Regions from separate parts of the Dyella sp. 05T440 genome, predicted to be linked through region 3. Evidence: predicted binding sites of a transcription regulator. Region 3 holds the regulator's gene; each other region holds the start of a gene.
The links. Region 3 encodes sigma-54, which starts transcription at its own class of promoters, with help from an activator protein. Its sites were predicted from a motif close to TGGCACGNGCNTTGC; they were not measured.
Positions count from the first base shown of each region.

Region 1: the regulator sigma-54 is predicted to act here: its motif matches at 4,892-4,906, upstream of flgB (flagellar basal body rod protein FlgB).
Region 2: the regulator sigma-54 is predicted to act here: its motif matches at 2,297-2,311, upstream of AC1DE1_RS15125 (flagellar basal body-associated FliL family protein).

Region 1 is NZ_JBFTKN010000011.1:27,824-35,035, reverse strand. It holds gene flgH (flagellar basal body L-ring protein FlgH) at 1-487, opposite strand, end outside; gene flgG (flagellar basal-body rod protein FlgG) at 496-1,281, opposite strand; gene flgF (flagellar basal-body rod protein FlgF) at 1,305-2,045, opposite strand; gene flgE (flagellar hook protein FlgE) at 2,052-3,269, opposite strand; gene AC1DE1_RS15015 (flagellar hook assembly protein FlgD) at 3,304-4,008, opposite strand; gene flgC (flagellar basal body rod protein FlgC) at 4,025-4,453, opposite strand; gene flgB (flagellar basal body rod protein FlgB) at 4,453-4,854, opposite strand; gene AC1DE1_RS15000 (chemotaxis protein) at 5,858-6,787, opposite strand; gene AC1DE1_RS14995 (methyl-accepting chemotaxis protein) at 6,948-7,212, shown strand, end outside.
Region 2 is NZ_JBFTKN010000011.1:50,016-57,227, reverse strand. It holds gene fliO (flagellar biosynthetic protein FliO) at 1-358, opposite strand, end outside; gene fliN (flagellar motor switch protein FliN) at 364-702, opposite strand; gene fliM (flagellar motor switch protein FliM) at 699-1,715, opposite strand; gene AC1DE1_RS15125 (flagellar basal body-associated FliL family protein) at 1,729-2,229, opposite strand; gene AC1DE1_RS15120 (flagellar hook-length control protein FliK) at 3,130-4,317, opposite strand; gene fliJ (flagellar export protein FliJ) at 4,352-4,786, opposite strand; gene fliI (flagellar protein export ATPase FliI) at 4,783-6,144, opposite strand; gene AC1DE1_RS15105 (flagellar assembly protein FliH) at 6,141-6,788, opposite strand; gene fliG (flagellar motor switch protein FliG) at 6,785-7,212, opposite strand, start outside.
Region 3 is NZ_JBFTKN010000009.1:11,971-19,182, forward strand. It holds gene murA (UDP-N-acetylglucosamine 1-carboxyvinyltransferase) at 1-865, opposite strand, end outside; gene AC1DE1_RS12875 (BolA family protein) at 909-1,148, opposite strand; gene AC1DE1_RS12880 (KpsF/GutQ family sugar-phosphate isomerase) at 1,402-2,412, shown strand; gene AC1DE1_RS12885 (KdsC family phosphatase) at 2,505-3,044, shown strand; gene lptC (LPS export ABC transporter periplasmic protein LptC) at 3,041-3,709, shown strand; gene lptA (lipopolysaccharide transport periplasmic protein LptA) at 3,600-4,223, shown strand; gene lptB (LPS export ABC transporter ATP-binding protein) at 4,223-4,942, shown strand; gene AC1DE1_RS12905 (RNA polymerase factor sigma-54) at 5,066-6,544, shown strand; gene hpf (ribosome hibernation-promoting factor, HPF/YfiA family) at 6,835-7,158, shown strand.

The sequences.
Region 1 (7,212 bases), on a different contig from region 3:
GCATCTTCTCGCCGCGCACCAGCAGGTTGCCGTTGGATAGGCGCTGCGCGACGGTCACCGTGATCGAGCCGGTCAGCTGGTTGCTCTGGCTGCTGTCGCCGCTGCCGTCGAAGCTGCGGTCGCCATTGGTGGTGGTATTGGCCACCTTGCCGCCGATGCTCAGGCCCTGACCGAGAATGGTCGGCGCATCGATGCTGGCGGTGTCCTTCTTGCTGGTGCTGGTGCTGGCCTTCTTCGACGCCTGCGTGCTCTCCACCAGCGAGATGGTAAGGATGTCGCCCACGCGATGCGCGCGCGCATCGTTGAACAACTCCATGCCTTGCTCGGCGTGGTAGATCGAGCCATCGGTCGGCGGCGCCGCGGTCTGTTCCGCCGGCATGGTGGCCGCCCACTGGTGATCGTCGCGCGGCTGCGGCATGACGCAGCCCACGAGGCCGACGATGGCCACCACGACACTGATCCGATTGAGGAAGCGCAAGGACAGCATGACGGTTCTCACATCTTGTCGGTCAGGTCTTGCAGCATCTGGTCGGTGCTGCTGATCGCCTTGGAATTCATTTCGTAGGTGCGCTGGGTTTCAATCATGTTGACCATCTCGGCCACCACGTTGACGTTGGACGATTCCAGCGAACCCTGCAGCAGCGAGCCCATGCCGTTGAGCGCAGGCTGGCCCGTCTGCGGCGCGCCGCTCGAGGCGGTCTCCACATAAAGGTTCTGGCCCAGCGGCTGCAGGCCGGCGGGATTGATGAAGTCGGCCAGTTGCAGCGTGCCCAGCGTCTGCGGCGTCGCGGACGACGTTGTAGTGGCCGAGACCGTGCCGTCCGTGCCGATGGTGATGTTCTGCACGCCCGGCGGCATGGTGATGGCCGGCTCGAGCGGATAGCCGTCCGCGGTCACCAGCTGGCCATTGGGATCGGTATGCAGCGCGCCGTCGCGCGTATACGCCACGCTGCCATCGGGCATGCTCACCTGCAGGAAGCCGCGACCCTGGATGGCCACATCCATCGAGCCGCCGGTCTGGGTCAGGTTGCCTTCGGTGAACAGCTTTTCGTTGCCCACCACTTTCACGCCGGTGCCCAGCATCAGGCCCGACGGGTTGAGCGTCTGCTCGGTGGTCTGCGATCCGGGTTGGCCCTTGTTCTGGTACATCAGGTCCTGGAACGCCGCACGCGAACTCTTGAACGCGGTGGTGTTGGCGTTGGCCAGGTTGTTGGAGATCACGTCCATGCGCGTCTGCTGCGCGTCCAGGCCGGTCTTGGCAATCCACAGGGAAGAAAACATCGGTTACTCCGTGTAAGTCAGGCTTAGTTGGACTGCAGCAGCTTGAGGCTGGAATCGGCGTTGTCCTCGGAGGTCTTGATGGACTTCACCTGCATGTCGTACTGGCGCGAAAGCGCGATCATCTTCACCAGCTCCGCCGATGCATTGACGTTGCTGCCTTCGAGCTCGCCCGAGGCGATGGTGATGTTTTCATCGGCGGCGGCCGTGCTGCCATCGCTCATATGCATCAGGCCGTCGCCAGCCTGCGTCATCTGCGCGACATCGGGATTGACCAGCTTGATGCGGTCGATCTGCGATACCGAGTTCGGGCCCTGCCCCTGCGGCACGGTTGAAATCGTGCCGTCGGAACCGACGCTGATATCCGTCGACGGCGGAATGGTGATGGGCCCGGAACTGCCCATCACCGGGTTGCCGCGCGAATCGGTCAGCCCACCATCGGCGGTGAGCTGAAGATCGCCCGCACGCGTATAGCCTTCCGAACCGTCCGGCGCCTGCACCGCAATGAAACCGGGACCGCGCACCGAAATATCCAGCGAACGCCCGGTGTTGACCGGCGAACCCTGCGCGCTGCTCTGGCCAATGCCATGGGTCACCGCATTGATACGCGCTGGCGTGCCATCGCCAAGCACCGGCACGCTCTGGAACGCGGACATCTGGCTCTTGAAGCCGACCGTGGACGCATTGGCCAGGTTGTGGCTCACCGCGTCCTGGGCGCGCATGATCTGCGTCGCCCCGGTCATCGCTACGTAGACGGAACGGTCCATGGCTTATCAGCGCGAGACGGCGTTGAACAGGGACGACGCCAGCGTGTTGTCGGTCGACAGCACCTGCGCATTGGCCTGGTAGTTGCGCTGGGCCTGGATCATGTCGACCAGCTGTGCGGTGGTATCGGCCGTGTTGGAGCTTTCCAGCTCGCCGGACTCGATGGTGCCGAACTCGCCCGAGTTCGCCGTACCCATCGTGGCCGGGCCCGAATCGGTGCTCGCCACCCAGGTGGTATTGCCCAGCTGGCGCAGGCCCTGCACGTTGGCGAAGTTGGCGATGGCCACCTGGCCGATCTGCGTGCTCTGGTTGTTCGAATAGGTCGCCGTGACCACACCCTTTTCGTCGATGTCCAGACCCGACAAGGTGCCTGCTTCGAAGCCGTTCTGGATGATCGGGGCGGCCGAGTAGTCCGTACCGAACTGAGTGATATTCGTCACGTTGAGCGACAGCGTCAGCGGCGAAGAACCGTTGCCGAGATTGACCGGGTTGAAGGCCAACGTGCCGGTGGTCGGCGTGGTGAGCTTGCCGGTGCTGTCGAACGTCATCGGCTGCGTGCCGGCGCTCTGGCCGTCCACATAAAGATTGGCGTTCCAGGTATTGGTGCCGGTCTTCACGTAGTAGATCGTGGCCTGGTGCGAGCCACCCTGCGAGTCGTACACGGTGACCGGCGCGGCGTTGTTGTAGCTGGTCGAATCGGTGGTGCTGAACGGATTGGTCGGCACGGTGGCGCTGGCCGGCAGGTTCGACGACAAGGTGATCGACGAGGTCGCCGTGGCGCTGCTCTGCGCGGTCTGCCAGCTGAAGTCGGACAGCGTGCTCATGTCGAAGCCGCCATTGCCGTTGGGCGGGTAGATCTGCAGGCGCGAACCATCCGGCGAGGTGATGAAGCCGTTGGAGTTCTTGATGAAATCGCCGGCGCGCGTGTACTGCACGCCGCTGCCGTTGTTCACCGCGAAAAAGCCGTTGCCATTGATGGCCAGGTCCAGGCTGTTGCCGGTGGTCTGCAGGTCGCCCTGATTGAACTGCTGCGCCACGTCCTGCAGCGTGACGCCGCTGCCCACCGCGGTGGAATTGAGGTTGAGGCCGGTCACCGCGAAGATGTCCGCGAACTCCGCACGCGAACCCTTGAAGCCGGTGGTGTTGGCGTTGGCGATGTTGTTGGCGATGACGTTGAGATCGGACTGGGCAGCGTTGATGCCGCTGAGCGCCGTGTTGAGTGCCATGTTCTATTCCTCGTGTGAGTGGACGCGTGTAGCGTCAGAGAATCTGTGCCACCTGGCTAAGCGGCACGCCGCCCACGCCCGATACCTGCAAGTACGTGCCCAGCGTGCTGCCGCCATAACCCACGCCCGTCACCGTGCCGGAGACATAGGTGTCCAACGAGGTGCTGGCGCTGCCCGAGCCACTGCTCGCCTGCAGCGTGTAAGTGCCCTTGGCCACCGTATTGCCGTTATCGTCCTTGCCGTCCCAGCTGAACTGCGCCAGGCCCGCGCTTTGTGCGCCGAGTGCAATCGTGCGCACCACGTTGCCGCTGCCATCGAGCACCTGCACCGTAGGGCTGCTCGCGGCGGTCACATTGATGGCGCCCTTTATCGCGTCAGTACCGTCAAACGTGGCCGAGCCGGCCGGCACCAGCACATCGCGATTCACCAGGTTCGCCGAACTCAGCACCTGCGAGGTCTGCATGTTCGACGTGACATTGCTGCTCATCGTCTGGAGGTCGGTATCGAGCTGCTGCGTGGCCGACAACTGGCTGAACTGCGCCATCTGCGAAACGAACTGCGAGTTGTCGACCGGGTTGGTCGGGTCCTGCGCCTGCAGCTGGGCCGTCATCAACTTGAGGAAATCAGCCTGCGTCATCGTGCTCGACAGCGCCGAATTCACGTTCGACGAGCTGCTCGAGCTGGAACTGCTCGAGTTGTTCGTATTGGTATTGCTGGTGCTGCTTGGAATCGTGGACATGGGGTTTCCTGCCGGCTTACTTGCCGAGGTCGAGTGTCTTGAGCATCAGCTGCTTGGTGGTATTCATCGCCTCGACGTTGTTCTGGTACGAGCGCGACGCCGTGATCATGTTCACCAGCTCATCGATGGGGTTGACGTTGCTGCCATAGACGTAACCCGTGTCATCTGCCATCGGATTGCCCGGCTCGTAACGCGCCTGCACGTCAGCCTGGCTTTCGGTCACGCCCTTCACCTGCACGCCCACCGAGCTGTCCGCATCGGCGCTCTTGGCCCCGCCCATCGCGCGCTGCACCGCCGAGAACAGCGGCTCCTTCGCGCGATACGCGCCTTCGGGCGTGCTCGACACGCTGTCGGCATTGGCAAGGTTGGACGCCACCGTGTTCAGCCGCAGCGACTGCGCCGCCATGCCCGAACCGGAGACATCAAAGATCTTGAACAAGGACATCAGCTCTGGCCTCCGGTGATGGCCGTGCGCAGCATGTGGATCTGCGCCGTGATAAAGGACAGGCTGGCCTGGTAGTGCACGCCGTTAGCGGCGAAATTCGCCTGCTCCACCTGCGTGTCCACCGTATTGCCGTCCATCGAGGGCTGCGTGGGCGTGCGATACGCAAGTTGTTGCGCCGACTGCGCCTGCGGATTGATCTGCCCCGGCTGGGTAATCGTCATGGCTAGCGTATTGCTGTTGCCACTCGCATTGGCCATGGCCTTCTTGAAGTCGACATCGCGCGCGAGGTATCCCGGCGTGTCCGCATTGGCCAGATTGCTCGCCAACACTTCACTGCGCCGCTGCCACGTATCAAGCGCCTGCGTGTGCAATCCGAACAGGTTGTCGTTGATCGAACTCATCACTCACTCCTGCGGCGGAGGCCGCGGGACGGTTTGAGCAATTTGCGTGCCACGGTTCACAACGCGGCTGGCAGGCCGCGCCGTTGCTGGGTTTACGCGGATTTTGCGCAAGGCCTTGGAGTGGGTTTTCGGGTGGGAGTCGGAATTTCGACGCGGGCGGTAGCGGCTTCCTGACGCATGGACTGAAGGAGTGTCCACGCCATGCTCTCAAGCGTCTCAACCCTCAGCCATCGCCACACCTGGCGCTTGCCTGTGGGAGCGCACCCTGTGCGCGACCGCCACGCTGGGTGTACCGCTGCGTAGGTTTGTCGCGCACAGGGTGCGCTCCCACAAATGGCAGACCGTCATCATTGGTCCGCCACCCACGAATCTGCGCACCCCTTGTAGGAACGCACCTTGTGCGCGACCGCAGAGTTGCGGCGTACCGCGCCGTGGGGCTGTCGCGCACAGGGTGCGCTCCCACAAGAGAAGCACACCGGGCAACGACTGGCCGTGCGCTCTTGATGCGGCTCTTGATGCGGCTCTTGACCCGGGGTCCCCGTATGACGCGGCGGGCGGGTGGAGGAAAGCCCGAAGGGTGGCCGCATGGATGCGGCCAGTTTTTCGACAGGACAGGGATGTCCTGTCGAAAAACCCCGCAACCCGCACGCGCACCTGGAGGGCCAAAGGCCCGGAAGGCGCGTCATCCGGGGGGCCCTTCTCTTTGGTTACTTTCTCTTGGGCAAGCAAGAGAAAGTAACTCGGCTGCCGGCAGGCAGACGAAACGCCCGCCGCGTAGGCGGCACGCTGGCGATAGGGCAACAACCGGAGACTTTCGCTACCGGATGACCAGCCATTCGGCTGTTGAAGAGCGCTTCCGGCCTACGCCGGGATGACGAGCAAAAGAAGACTGCAGCACCGCCACACGGTGAGGCTAGATTGGCCCCTCACCCCAACCCTCTCCCCGAAGGGGAGAGGGAGCAAGTCGCGACGATCACGGCCTCAGCAACATCGCCCCCAAAAATCAAAACCCTTCAAACCTCTCCGGCATCAACTCCAACACCGTCTGCGCCAACAAATCCGGCTGAAACTTCGCCACAAAGCGATCCGCATTCACCTCGCGCACCATCGCCTCATTGAATATCCCGCTGATCGAACTGTGCAACACCACCTTCAGCGACCGCAGCGACGCCGTTTCGCGAATCGCCCGCGTCAACGCGTAACCATCCATCCGCGGCATCTCGATATCCGACACCACCAGGGTCACGCTTTCCTCGCCCTGCGTTTCCGCCAGCGCCTCCAGCCGCTCCAGCGCCTCGCGGCCATCCTGGGCGACCACGCATTCCACGTCCATCTGGCGGAACAGGTTCACCAGCTGGTTGCGCGCCACCAGCGAATCGTCCACCACCATCACCCGCCGCGGCTGCAGATCATGTACGCGCGCGATGCGCTGCATCGGCGCGGACAATTCGGTGGTGTTGGCATTGAGCGTGGCCAGCACATGCTCCACGTCGACCACGGCGACCAAGGAGCCGTCCACGCGAGTCACGGCATTGACGCGACTGCCAAAGCCCAGCGCTGCCGACGGCGCAGCCAGCGATTCGCCATCGCAATGCACCAGCCGTTGCGGCTCGGCGACCAGGAAGCCCTGCACGCTGCGGCTGAACTCGGTGACCATCAGGTGTGCCGAGCTCACGTCGCGCAAAGACGCGTAGCCCAGCGCCACCGCCAGATCGATGACGGGTATCGTCGTGCCGCGGTAGTCGCAACTGCCGGCAATCAGCGGATGCGCATCGGGCATGCGCTCCATCGGAGGACGGCGCATCACCTCCCTCACCTTGAATACATTGATGCCGAACAGCTGCTCATCGCCCATCCGGAACAACAGCATGGCCACGCGGTTGTGACCCGCCAGCCGGGTCTGCTGCTCCACCTTGTCCATCCACGCGCTCATGCGGATTCCTCGCCGCGGCCCAGCCGCTTTATCTCCCGCGTATCGGCCGCCAGCGCATCGGCTTGAGCAGCAACATCGCCATGGCACGTCGCTTGCTTCTCAAGTTCCGACGTTCGCCGCCGATGCCGGAGGCGACCCTAAAGGAAGGAAAGATCCACCCATGAGTCTGATCTGGAGCCAGCACCTCGCCGAACTTGCCCGCGCTGCCGCGGCGGGTGATCGCGCCCAGGTCGCACAGCTGACGGCCCGCCATCCGCGCGCAGCGCAGGCATTGGCGCCGCTGCTGGCGGCCGTTCTCACTGCCAGGCCGCCCGTGGCCGTGGCCATGCAGACGATGGAGCAGCTGGGCCTGGTGCTGGGTGCATCGCAGCAGCTGGCGCGCGAGCAGGCGTCCATGCACCAGTCGGCGCAGGAGAGCCGCGACG
Region 2 (7,212 bases), on a different contig from region 3:
TCCAGCGGGCCAGCACGTCGCCGAACGGCGCGATCGGCGGTTGCGGACTGGCTTCCGGTGCGGGCGCCACGCCTTCGTAAACGTGCAGCGTGCGCATGCCGCCCTGCCCCATGCCGATCAGCAGACGCTTGCCGTCTGCCTCCACCAGCATCAGGCGATCGCGCGCACCCACCGCCATGGTTTCCACGCAGCGCATGCGGCGCCCGCCCGGCGTCGTGCGTGCCTGCAGCCGACGGCTGAACCAGCCGGCCACGAAGATCAGCGCAATGATCGCCGCGAGACTCAACACCACGCGCACCAGCTCGCCACCCACATTAATCTCGGGCGCAGCGGCAACGGGAAGGACCAGGGCCATCATCGTGCTCACCGCAACTTGCGCACGCGCTCGGCCGGGCTGATCACGTCGGTGAGACGGATACCGAAGCGGTCGTTGATCACCACCACTTCACCGTGCGCCACCAGCGTGCCGTTGACGAACACGTCCAGCGGTTCGCCGGCGGAGCGATCGAGTTCCACCACAGAACCCTGGTTGAGCTGCAGCAAGTTGCGGATGCTGATGCGGGTGCGGCCCACTTCCATGGCGAGCGTGACCGGTACATCAAGAATCATGTCGAGGTTGACTTCGGAGCCTTCGCCCAGCGGGGCGGTCAGCTGATCGAATTCGACGCGCTGGGTAGCGCTGGCGGCGTCATTGGGGGTCATGCGAGGTCAATCTCCAGGGTGGTTTCGGTCGACAGGCGCACTTCGCGGCGCCCCGTCTGGGCATGGAAGCGGACGGCAGTACGGCCGTTGTGCTGGCCGTAGCGGCCGCGGAACACGGGCACGTCTTCGGCGAATACCGTGCTGAATTCCGGCAGCTGGATCGGCAATACGTCGCCGGGACGAAGACGCAGGAATTCACCGATGCTCAGGCGCGTTTCGAGCAGCAGCGAGCTGAGCTCCACTTCCGCATCCAGCACTTCGTCCTGCAGCGTTTCGGCCCAGCGGTGATCGCGATCGACGCGGTCGCTCTGCACGCCGGCATCGAGCAAGGTGCGGATCGGCTCGACCATGGCATACGGCAGGGTCAGATGCACTTCGCCGCCGCCGCCGTCGAGTTCGATATGGAACTTGGACACCACCACCGTTTCGGTGGGGCTGACGATGTTGGCGAATTGCGGGTTGATTTCGGAATTGAGGTATTCGAAGTTGAGCGGCAGCACCGGCGCCCACGCCTCCACCATCGAGGCGAACAACTCGGTCAGCATGATCTGGATGACGCGGTTTTCGGTCGGCGTGAAATCGCGACCCTCGATGCGCGCATGGAAACGGCCGTCGCCACCGAAGAAGTTGTCGATCACGGTGAACACCAGGCGCGGCTCCATCACCACCAGCGCGGTGCCGCGCAGTGGCTTGATGCGCACCAGGTTGAGGTTGCTGGGCACGGCCAGCGCATGCACGTACTCGGCGAACTTCATCATCTTCACGCCGAGCACCGACACTTCGCAGGTCTTGCGCAGCACGCCGAACACGGCCGTGCGGAAGAAGCGCGCGAAGCGATCGTTGACCATTTCCAGCGTGGGCAGGCGACCGCGCACGATGCGGTCCTGCTGGGTGAAGTCGTACGAGATCACCGCATCGGGCGGCAAGGGCTCGTCATTGCCCGTTTCGACGGCGCCACCTTCCACGCCGTCGAGCAGGGCATCGATTTCTTCCTGTGAAAGCAGGTCGCTCATCGCCGCTGTCCCGTCACTGCATCACGAAGCTGGTGAAGTACAGCGCTTCCACGCCCGGACGCCCCAGACGCTTCTCGATGATCTTGCGCACCGCGTCCAGCGCCTGCGCCTGCAGTTTCTGCTTGCCCGCGGCGTCGCTGAGAATCGAGTAGTCCTGGCTGCTGAACAGCATCACCAGCGCATTGCGGATCACCGGATCGGCATCCTTGGCCGCCGCCAGCGCCGCCGCGTCATGCGACATCAGGCTCACACCCACCTGCAGGAAGCGCATGGACTGGTCGTCCTTGAAATTGACGACAAACGGCGGATCCAGCATGAGGTACTGCTCCTGCTTGGACAGCGCCACCTTCGGCTCATCCCCCTCCGCACCATGCGCACTGCTGCGAGAGTTCATCACCAGGTAACCAGTCACACCGGCCATGGCGAGCAACGCCACGCCCATCATCAGCACGAGCTTGTTCGATCCCTTCTTGGGCGCTGCGGCCGCCGCTTCTGCTTGCTCGTTCTGAGCCATGCGAAATCAATCCCTATCAAAGTTCAGTCATCGGCCACCCGCCACGGGCGGCACATGTCCGTTATCTGCAAACGGCATGCCATCGGCGGGAGACGTTGCTGCGACTGGGTTTGCGCGGTATCGCGACGGCATCGCGGCGCTTTCTTGACGCGTGTCGGGGATTGGGCGTGACGGGGTGGTGGCGGTGGTCGGAAGCTTGTCGCGCCCGGCGCCTGTCTGTGGGAGCGCACCCTGTGCGCGACAGTCACGCTGGGATGTACCGCTTCGTAGGGTTGTCGCGCACAGGGTGCGCTCCCACAAAGGGCGACCCGCAACCATTAATCCAAGATCCACGGCAAGCGCACCCTTGTAGGAGCGCACTTGTGCGCGACCGCGGCGCTGGGTGCACCGCTCCGTAGGCTGGTCGCGCACAAGTGCGCTCCTACAAAAAAGCTGCCGGCCCGCGACGCCAGGGCGTTGTTCGGCTCTTGATGTGGCTCTTGCCCTAGGGGTCCCCGTATGACGCGGCGGGCGGGTGGAGGAAAGCCCGAAGGGTGGCCGCATGGGTGCGGCCAGTTTTTCGACAGGACAGGGATGTCCTGTCGAAAAACCCCGTAACCCGCACGCGCACCTGGAGGGCGCAGCCCGGAAGGCGCGTCATCCGGGGGCCCTTCTCTTTGGTTACCTTCTCTTGGGCAAGCAAGAGAAAGTGACCCGGCCTTCCCAAAAAGGGGACTAGCTTTGCGTCGCCGGCAGGAGGACCGAAGCCCGCGGCAGGCGAGCCAGGTCGCTGTATCGCGACAACTAAACACCGAGGCTCTGGGTCCCGGCTTTCGCCGGGACGACAAATAGAAAAGTTCCCGCGAGCACCCGCCCCTCACCCCAACCCTCTCCCCGGAGGGGAGAGGGAGCAGAAGCGGGTTACGCAAACATATCCACCAACCCCACCACCTTCATCACCGCCCCCGCCACCGAACCCAACTCTCCAACACCCTCAGCCACCCCACTCTCAGACCCGGAAGAGGAACCACCCGACGTCCCGGCCTGAGCAGAACCCTGCCCCGTATTCCCCTGCCCCACCTGCGCCTGCCCCAAGGTCAAACCATGGTGCGCCAGCATCGAATCAAGCTGGCTCAGCGTCTGCTGCACGGCGTGCACGGCCTGCGGGTGTTGCGCGATGAAGGCCACGTCCACATGGTCCTGCTTCACGCTCACCTTCACATCAAGCTCGCCGAGGTCCTCAGGATGCAGGCGGATGCGTGCCTCCTTGACGTCCTGGCCACCCAGCCAGGTCACTTGCTGGCTCAGTTCCTGCCCGAACGAAGGCGACCCCACGCTCGATTGCATCGTGAGCGCATGCGGAGCGGGCGCGGTCGCCACGTTCGACGAAGTCTGCGGTTGCTGCGACATCGCCTGGGCAGTGAGATTCTTCAGTGCATCGACCGAGTCATCGCTGTGATTGCCCTGGCTCGAAGACGCCGTCAATGCCTGCAAGGCCGTGCTGAATGCATCGCCCTGCGTGCTCGGCGTGGTATCGGTCGCCGGCGCGGCCACGGCGTCATCGCCGTCGCCCACGTCCTGGGTCGCCATGGAAAGGCTTTTGTCCTCAATCCCACCCAAGCCCTTGTCCAGGTCAGCCACGCCGCCTGCCTTTGCCTGCCCCGCTGCTTGCGCAGCACCGAGCAGTGCGACGGTGGCCGGCGTCACAACGGATGCAGCCGCGGCAGTGACAGCGTCCGTCGCATCTTCACCGTCAGCCGCCGCCGGGACCGCACTGGCAGCCGCCGAAGCCGGCACGCTCTGGCCCAGCAAGGCGAGCATCGCGGCGGCAGCGGCGGGCGCGTCAGAGGCCGACTTGTCGTCGTCCTTGTCGTCCTGCTTGCTCTTGGCGGGTGACTGCGATGGAGTCGAGGGGCTGGCCTTTGCCGATGCGTGCCGGTCGTGCACGGGCCGTGACGGGTCGCTCTGCCGCGCCAACTGCTGACGGGCATGCTGCAAGGGCTTGCTGAAATCCTTGTTCGGATCGCTGGACGAAGCGCTCGTCGTATCGCTGGCAGGCGCGTTCGTGGGCGGCGGCAGATTCACCACCGCGGCAATGGACGAGGTCATACGATGATCTCCTGGAATGCGTTGATGGCGGTGCTCACGAGAGCCCCCTCGCCGGCCGGCGGTACTGATTGCGTTCGTCGACCTCGGCCTGTTCGCGGCGGTCCTCGCTCTTGCGTTCCTGCTCGCGGTAGCGGTCGATCACACTGCCCAGCGCCTGCTCGCGGGCGTGGGCTTCGCGCCACTGGTTGCGCGCGCCATCAAGGACGCGGCGTTGGCGCGCCACTTCGTTGATCTGTTGCGCGATGACCTGGTCGATGCGCTCCACGAACTGACGCCGGTTGAGCAGGGCGCTCACGCTCACCCCGCCCTGCGCCTCGGCGTACTCGGCGCGGTATTTCTGCAGCTCTTCCAGCTGCTGCTCGGCCTTGGCGAGCTTTTGCTGCTGCTCGGCCAGGCGCTGCATGGCCGTTTCCTGACGGTCGTGCGCGAGGTCGGCGGCAGGTTGCAGGCGGTTTGCGCGGGATGTCACGGCGTGCCTCCGGCGGTCAGCATTTCAAGTGCGCCAATGGCGTCGTTGAGCGTGGTCGGCGCGTCCACCTCCTGCTGCAGGAAGTCGCGCAAGCGCGGCCACATGGCGATGGCGTGATCCACCTGCGGGTCGGACCCTTTCTGGTAAGCACCCACTGTGATCAGATCGCGCTGCTGGCGATACGCCGAATAGACCTGGCGAAAACGCTGGGCGGAACGCAGGTGTTCGCGCTTCACGACCGCCGGCATCACGCGGCTGATCGATGCCTCGATATCGATGGCGGGATAGTGACCCGCTTCGGCCAGATCGCGCGACAGCACGATATGTCCGTCGAGAATCGCGCGCGAGGCATCCGCAATGGGATCGTGGCGATAGTCGTCGCCCTCGGTAAGCACGGTGTAGAACGCGGTGATGGAACCGCGGCCTTCGGCATCATTGCCAGCGCGCTCCACCAAGGCCGGCAGCATCGCAAACACCGACGGCGGATAACCCTTGGTGGCCGGCGGCTCGCCGATCGCCAGCGCGATCTCGCGCTGCGCCTGCGCATAGCGCGTGATCGAATCCATCAGCAGCAGCACGCGCTGGCCGCGATCGCGGAACCACTCGGCGATCGCGGTGGCGTACTGCGCCCCGCGCAGTCGCTTGAGTGGCGGCGCATCCGCCGGCGCGGCGACGATCACGGCACGTGCGCGCCCTTCCGCGCCCAGCGTGTGTTCGACGAATTCCTTCACTTCGCGGCCGCGCTCGCCGATCAGGCCCACCACCACCACGTCGGCGTCGGTGTAGCGCGTCATCATGCCGAGCAGGGTCGACTTGCCGACGCCCGAACCGGCGAACAGGCCAAGGCGCTGGCCGCGGCCGACCGTGAGCAGCGAGTTAATCGCGCGCACGCCGGTATCCAGCGGCGTATCGATCGGCTTGCGCGCCATCGGGTTGATCGGTTCGTTCTTGAGCAGGGCGTGCTCGTCCACATCGAGCGGGCCAAGGCCATCGAGCGGCACGCCGTCGGCACCGACCACCCGGCCCAGCAAAGCCATGCCCACCGGCAGGCCGCTGGTATGCGCGCATGGACGCACGCGGGCGTTGGGCAGCACGCCATGCATTTCGGTGACAGGCATCAGCAAGAGGCGTTCATCGGCGAAGCCGACCACTTCGGTTTCCAGTTCGCTGCCATCAGCCGTGGTGACCAGGCAGCGCGCACCCAGGGGCGCCTCGCAGCCTTCCGCTTCCAGCGTGAGGCCGACCACGCGGCGCAGACGCCCTTCCACGGTCAGCGTGCGCGCGCCGATGGCGCGTTGCCGACGACGGGCCAGTCGCTCCTGCCACAAGGCGGCACGCGACGGGCTGGGCGCGTTCATCCACGCACCTCGTCGGCATCTTCATCGATGCCTTCGGCTTCGGCGCCGAGCACGGCATCCACGACCGCGGCGAGCCGTGTTTCAACGCGGGCGTCGAGACGCGAGCGCTCGCTTTCCAACAGGCAATCGCCGCGCTGCAGGCTGTTGTCGGGCAGCAGCTGCCAGTGCGACTCCACCATCTCGAGCGAACGCAGCAAGGCCAGATCATCCGGATGCAGGCGCACGCGCAGGTTGCCGCTGGCCGAAGGCAGCGCCAGCGCCGCCTGGCGCACGGCTTCCACCACCAGGTCGGGGGTGGTGCGCAACTCGTGCGCCAACACCTGGCGCGCCACCGTCATGGCCAGGCGGGTCAGTTCCAGTTCCACCAGTTCATCCATGCTGCGCAGTGGACGGGCGGCCGATTCCAGCAAGGCGTCCAGTCGCTGCATGCGTTCGTGCAAGACCTGTTGCGCCTCGGCCATGCCCTGGGCGAGGCCCGCGGCATAGCCCTCTTCGCGCGCTTGCTGCTCGATCGATTCCAGCTCGCGCACGGTCGGCTGCTGCACCGGCTCTGGCGTCGGCTCGACCGCCACCGGCTCGCCCACTTCGGGCGGGAGCCAGCGTTCAAAGGGCAGCAACTTGTCACGGTTCATCACGGCGTTCATGCGACCAGCTCGTCACCTGTGCCGGAGAGATTGATGGCACCCGAATCGGCCAGCTTGCGCGCGATGGCGAGCACTTCCTTCTGTGCCGAATCCACTTCGCTGAGGCGAACCGGACCGGATACTTCCAGGTCGTCGCGCAGCATGTCGGCCGCGCGCTTGGACATATTGGCGAAGATCTTTTCGCGCACGCCGGGCTCGGCGCCCTTGAGCGCAGTAACCAGGCGGGCGGTCGGCACTTCACGCAACAGGGTCTGCATGCTGCGGTCGTCGAGGTCACCGAGGTCTTCGAACACGAACATCAATTCTTCGATGCGGCCGCTCAGGCCCGAGTCGTGGGTACGGATGGCCGCCATCAACTCGTTTTCGCGGCTGGTTTCCATCGCGTTGAGAATATTGGCCGCGGCCTTGAGGCCACCGACGCTCG
Region 3 (7,212 bases):
GACGGCCGCGCATGTCCAGCTCGATCCAGTCGGCGCCGGTGGAAATATGCGCGCCGGCTTCTTCCAGCTTGGACAACACGGCATCGAGCGTATCGGCACGGGCGTTGCGTGCGCGCACCTTGCCGCCGGTCATCGCGGCGCCGACCAGGAAGGTGCCGGTTTCGATGCGGTCGGGCAGCACTTCGTACTCGGCGCCGTGCAGGCGCTCCACGCCGTGGATGACCAGGGTGGAGGTGCCGGCGCCTTCGATCTGCGCGCCCATGGCGATCAGGCAATGCGCCAGGTCGACCACTTCCGGTTCCTGCGCGGCGTTCTCGATCACAGTGGTGCCCTGCGCGAGGGCGGCGGCCATCATGATGTTCTCGGTGCCGGTCACGGTGACCATGTCCATCGAGATGCGCGCGCCCTTCAGGCGCTTGGCCTTGGCCTTGATGTAGCCGTTCTCCACGACCACTTCGGCGCCCAGCGCCTGCAATCCGCGGATGTGCTGGTCCACCGGACGCGAGCCGATCGCGCAACCGCCGGGCAGCGACACTTCCGCCTCGCCGAAGCGAGCCACCAGCGGACCCAGCACCAGGATCGAGGCGCGCATGGTGCGCACCAGGTCATACGGGGCGAAGTGGCGGTCGGTGGTGCGCGGGTCGATATGCATCTTCATGCGGTCGTCCAGCACCAGCTGCGTGCCCATCTGGCCAAGCAGCTCGATGAAGGTCGTCACATCGTGCAGATGCGGCACGTTGCTGATCGCCACCGGCTCGTCGGCCAGCAGGCAGGAAGCGAGAATCGGGAGTACGGCGTTCTTGGCGCCCGAAATACCCACCTCACCGTGGAGCGGCTCGCCGCCACTGATCAGGATCTTGGCCATGGAAAGTCCTTGCGAATGAATGGCTCGGAAGTGCAGCGCCGCCTTAATGGCGCGCAGCGACTTCCGCGGGGGTCAGCGTCTTGAGGGCCAGCGCGTGGATCGCACCGCCCATGAGATCACCAAGCGTGGCGTAAACCAGGCGGTGCCGCGCCAGCGGGAGCTTGCCGGCGAACTGTTCCGCCACCACTTGGGCTTCAAAGTGCACGCCGTCGTCGCCACTGACGGAAGCCTGAGCACCGGGCAGGCCTTGTTCGATCATTGCCTGGATGGTGGCAGCGTCCATGGTTTTTCCACTTGCAGAGTTGGGGTCAGCGCCGCCGATCCGGTCAGGAACCGAACCCAATGGCAGCGACTATGACGTTAAAATGCGAATATGCCATGTTAATGGAAAACCTCTGTCGCAGAAACGACACGTGACGTCAGCGCCCTCTCAATTAGGCCGTTGATCACCCACAACCTATTGATACACCCGAGTTTCCCGTCTACAGACGCCCATTCAGGGTTATGACGGGAAACCGCAAGACTTTTGAGGACGCATGAACGCCTACGTCGCCCCAGCCAACCCGCTTGCGATCAACGCCGACGCCATCGTGCAGAGCGCGCGCACCGTGATCGCCACCGAGGCGGCGACCATCCGCGCCCTGGAGCCGCGCATCGGCCCCGAATTCGTGGAAGCCTGCCGCCTGATCATGAGCTGCGCCGGCCGCGTGGTTGTCACCGGCATGGGCAAGTCGGGCCACGTCGCCCGCAAGATCGCCGCCACGCTGGCGTCCACCGGCACGCCCGCTTTCTTCGTCCACCCGGGTGAAGCCAGCCATGGCGACCTGGGCATGATCCTGCCGCAGGACATCGTGCTGGCCCTGTCCAACTCGGGCGAAACCGACGAAGTGCTGTTCATCCTGCCGGTGATCAAGCGCCAGGGCATCCCCCTGATCGCGATCACGGGCAACGCTAATTCGTCGTTGGCGGACCAGGCCAATGTGCACCTGGACGCCAGCATCGCCGCCGAAGCCTGCCCGCTCGGGCTGGCGCCCACGGCCAGCACTACCGCTGCCCTGGTCATGGGCGATGCCCTGGCCATCGCGCTGCTCGAGGCCCGCGGCTTCACCTCCGAAGACTTCGCCCGCTCCCATCCTGCAGGCAGCCTGGGCCGTCGCCTGCTGCTGCACATCAGCGATGTGATGCACACCGGCGAAGGCATTCCGGCGGTGCCGCCGAACGCTTCGCTGACCCAGGCGCTGATGGAAATGACCCGCAAGCAGCTGGGCATGACCGCCGTGGTCGACGCCGATCACCACCTGCTCGGCGTGTTTACCGACGGCGACCTTCGCCGTGCGCTGGACGATGACGACCTGGACCTGCGCGGCGCCACCGTGGCCGAGCTGATGACCCGCGGCCCCAAGACCATCGGTGCGGACAAGCTGGCCATCGAGGCCGCCCAGCTGATGGAAAAGCACCAGATTCACGCGCTGCTGGTGGTCAACGACAAGCAGCAGGTGGTGGGAGCGCTTAACATTCACGATCTGCTCCGCGCCCGTGTGGTCTGATCGAAAGGCTCGGCTGCTATCTATTCCTGCGTGCACCGTCTGCGCTGACCGGCGTTTGACGGTATCGCCCTTTCCTCTTGCCGACGGCTCCCATGTATCTGGCTGACCTTCCCGCCGATGTTCTCGCCCGCGCCGCCAAGATCCGCCTCGTCGTGTTCGACGTGGACGGGACCCTGACGGATGGCCGCCTGTGGTACGCCGAAGATGGCCGCGAGACCAAGGTTTTCCACGTGCATGATGGCCTGGGCCTGAAACTGCTGATGGGCCAGGGTGTGCACGTGGCCATCATTTCCGCCCGCATCAGCCATCCGGTGGCGTTGCGCGCGGAGGAACTGGACATCGCCCACGTCTACCAGGGCCAGGGCGACAAGCGGGCCTGCCTGGAGCAGTTGCTGGAAGCGCTGAACCTGGCGCCGGAACAGGCCGCCTTCGTGGGCGACGACCTGCCCGACCTGCCCGCCATGCGCATCGCCGGCCTGGCTGTCGCGGTGGCGAACGCCCATCCCTGGGTGGCTGAGCAGTCGCACTGGCGCACCCGCCTGGGCGGTGGCCAGGGCGCGGCCCGCGAGGTCTGCGACCTGATCCTGCATGCCCAGAGCAAGACCGATGCCGAGCGGGAGCGCTGGCGGTGAGTTTGCGATCTTATCTGCGCGACCGGGGCCTCCCGGTGGCGATCGTGCTGATCGGCCTGGCGACCGGCGCGGCGCAGTTGCTGTACTGGGCGCTGGCGCCCGCGCCCAAGGTCAGCGACTTCGTGGGCCCGCCCCGTTCGGGCTATACGCTGACCAATTTTCAGCTGTGGTCGTACGACGTGGATGGCTTGCCGAGCTTCGAGATGGTCGCCCCGCACCTGGAGCGCCGCGAGAACGACGAGTCGCTGTACATCAACACGCCGGACTTCACGCTGCCCTCCAACGAGGCTGGCGTGCCGCCCTGGCTGGGCAAGTCGCTGTACGCCTGGGTCGACAAGAGCGGCACCCTGCTCAAGCTGCAGGGCCCGGTCTACATGCACCGGGCGGCCTTTGCCCAGACCGATGCGGCCGAGATGCACACCTCCGAGGTCACTGCCTGGCCAAAAGAAAACCGAATGGTGACGGATGCCCCAGCGCATATGAAGCAAGGCGCACGTACACTTAACGGGGTGGGCATGCGTGCCAACCTCAACACCAATCATCTGGAGCTGTTCGATGAAGTCACCGGCTCGTTTCCGCCGCGACCCAAGAAGTCTCAAGCTGCACCTCGCCCTGCTGGGCCTGGGACTGCTCATCCTGCAGCCGGCGCTGGCCAAGCAGGATGACCGCAATCAGCCGATGAACTTCTCGTCCAAGTCCATGGACGGGTTCAACGCGCCCAATACGGTCACCACGCTCACCGGCAATGTCGTGGCTACGCAGGGCACGATGAAGCTGACTGGCGCCCTGGCCAAGCTCTACCTCGATGCCGACACCCAGGTGGCGCGTGCGGTCGTGACGGGCAACCTGGCCCATATCGAGCAGCTCGACGACGCCGGCAACCTGATGCAGGGCGATGCCTTGCAGCTGGACTACGACAACATCAACGGCATTGCGGTGCTCACAGGTAACGCCGTGGTGCGCCAGCAGGGTCGCGGTGAGTTTCATGGCGACAAGCTGGTCTACAACACGCAGACCTCGCTGATCACCGGCGAAGCCGCCGGCGACGGCCTGGTGCACGGCGTGATCCTGCCCAAGCAGAAGCCCGCAGGGGCTCCGGCTCCTGCCGCCACGCCGCCGAAGCCGGGCACGCCGCCGGCGCCGCCGCAACCGGCCACGAAACCGGCCGAGGGCCACTGATGCTGTCTGCTGAAGGTCTGCAAAAAAGTTTCAAGGCGCGCCAGGTCGTGCGCGATTTTGCCTTCTCCATCCGCGAAGGCGAGGTGGTGGGTCTGCTCGGCCCCAACGGCGCCGGCAAAACGACGTGTTTCTACATGGTGGTCGGCCTGATCGAAGCCGACGCCGGCACCATCAAGCTGGACAAGCAGGACATCACCGGCCTGCCGATGCACCAGCGCGCCAAGCTCGGTATCGGTTATCTGCCGCAGGAAGCCTCGGTGTTCCGTCGCCTTACCGTGGCCGACAACATCATGGCGGTGCTGGAACTGCGTGAAGGCTGGGACGAGAAGCGTCGCACCAACGAGCTGGAAAGCCTGCTGGACGAGCTCAAGATCGCGCATATCGCCGACCAGAAGGGCATCAGCCTGTCCGGTGGCGAACGTCGCCGCGTCGAAATTGCACGCGCACTGGCCGCGCATCCGCGTTACATGCTGCTGGACGAACCATTCGCGGGCGTCGACCCCATTTCGGTGGGCGAAATCCAGCGCATCGTGCGCCATCTGAAGGAACGCGGCATCGGCGTGCTCATCACCGACCACAATGTGCGCGAGACGCTGGGCATCTGCGATCGCGCGTACATCCTCAACGACGGTGAAGTGCTTTCGCGCGGAACGCCAGCACATATCCTCGCCGACGAAAAGGTCCGCGAGGTGTACCTGGGTCGCGAATTCCGCCTGTAACGGCTGCGGAACAGCCGACCGTCAGGGCTAAATCTGAGGTAGTACGCGATTTCGCCTTCGACCTATGGCCGACCCAGGAGGCAAGAGTTAGGATGACCTTCACGTTCATCCTGACCGGCTGGCATGAAACCCGGACTGCAGTTTCGCCTCAATCAGCAGCTCACGCTGACACCACAGTTGCAACAGGCCATTCGCCTCCTGCAGCTGTCGCAGCTTGAGCTCGAGGCTGAGCTGCGTCAGATCGCCGAAAGCAATCCCCTGCTCGAGTTCGCCGACGACAACCCCGACAATCTCGAGGGTGACGAACGCGAGTCCGAGCCGCCGATGGATGCGATACCGGTCAGCTCGTCCAGCTCCAGTAGCAGCAGCGATACTGTCGACGACGCCGAAGCACCCGAATGGGGTGATGTGGAGCGCGACGGCGGCAGCGACGATCCGGTCGACTTCTCGCTCAGTGGCGCCTCCTCGCGCAACAACAACGCGGACGAAGACGGCTTCGAGCCGCAGAGCGCCGCCCAGGAAACGCTGCAGGAACATCTGCTGTGGCAGCTCAACCTCACGCATATGAGCGCGCGCGATCGCACCATCGCCACGGTGTTGATCGACGCACTCAATCCGGATGGCTATCTCACCGAAAGCATGGAGTCGCTGATCGCGGCCCTGCCCACCGACGTCAGGGCGACCGAAGCGGAAGTGGAGTACGTGCGGCACATGCTGCAGCGCTTCGATCCCACCGGCGTGGCAAGCATCGACTTGCGCGACTGCCTGCGCGTGCAGCTTGAGCAGTTTGATGCGGACACACCGCAGCGCGAACTTGCCTTGCGCATCGTCGACGCCGAACTGGAATTGCTCGCGCGCAACGACATCGCACGGCTTGCGCGCAAGCTGCGCGTGAGCGAAGACGATACCGCCGCTGCAGCCGTGTTGATCCGCAGCCTCGATCCACGGCCGGGCGCGGCGCTCGATATCACGCCGGTCGAATATGTCGCCCCCGATGTCTATGCACGCAAAGACGTGGGTCGCTGGCGGGTCAGTCTCAATCCCGATTGCCAGCCGCGACTCGGACTCAACCAGCACTATTGCGGCCTGATCGCCCAGGCCCGCGGCACCGACGCCAGCTGGATGCGCGGACAGCTGCAGGAGGCGCGCTGGCTCATCAAGAGCCTGGAATCGCGCGCTGAGACGCTGCTGAAGGTGGCCGAAGCCATCGTGCGCCGGCAGAGCGCCTTCCTCGATTACGGCCCCGAAGCAATGCACCCCCTGGTGCTGCGCGAAGTGGCCGAGGAAGTGGGCATGCACGAATCGACCATTTCACGTGTAACTACCCGCAAATACATCCATACGCCGCGGGGCACGTTCGAACTCAAGCATTTCTTCTCCAGCGGCGTGTCCACCGAAGACGGTGGCAGTGCGTCGGCCACCGCCATCCAGGCCATGCTGCGCAAGCTGGTCGATGCCGAGGACCCGCGCAAGCCGCTGTCCGACCAGGCCATCGCGGAGGAGTTGCATCGCAAGGGCATTCAGGTTGCCCGACGCACCGTCGCCAAATACCGCGAAGCCATGCGTATTCCCAGCTCCAGCGAGCGCCAGCGCGCTGGCTGAACGAGTTTGCCCCCGTCTGCGGCAAACCGCCCCGGGAACTTGGCGGCAAAAAAGGCGTCCCCATACTCATAGGTAAGTCGATACGACGGGAAATCTGTCATGTCTGAGGCGTGAAGGTCTTTCTAACGCACGGGCAACTTCAGAGGTGCATAGTGACTATCCCGACTTGGTGAGGAGGCCTGAGAAAACCTTCGCAATACCGGAGTTTTCAAAGGTGTGTCGGCCACGACATGGGCGTCCGGCGCATCGATTCCAGCCGCGTCTGCGGCAAGTACCAGAGGAGGCGCAACATGCAAGTTCAACTCAGCGGTCAGCAGATTGAAGTCACCCCGGCCCTTCGGGATCACGTGAACAACCGGCTTGACCGCCTCACCCGCCTCGATGAGCGCATTCTCAGCCTGAGCATCGTTCTCTCCGTGAACAAACTGCAGCAGCGCGCCGAGGGCACGCTCAATGTCACGGGCAGCACCCTGCACGCCGAAGCGCTTGAGAATGACATGTACGTCTCCATCGACGTGCTCTTCGACAAGCTGGTGACCCAGTTGCGCAAGCACCGCGAGAAGATCTGCGACAAACATCAGCGCGCCGCCCGCGAGGAGCGCCTGTACGGCTGATCTGTGCCAGGCCCGCCCGGCTCCGGGCGGGCCCTCTGCCTCATCCAAGGCGTC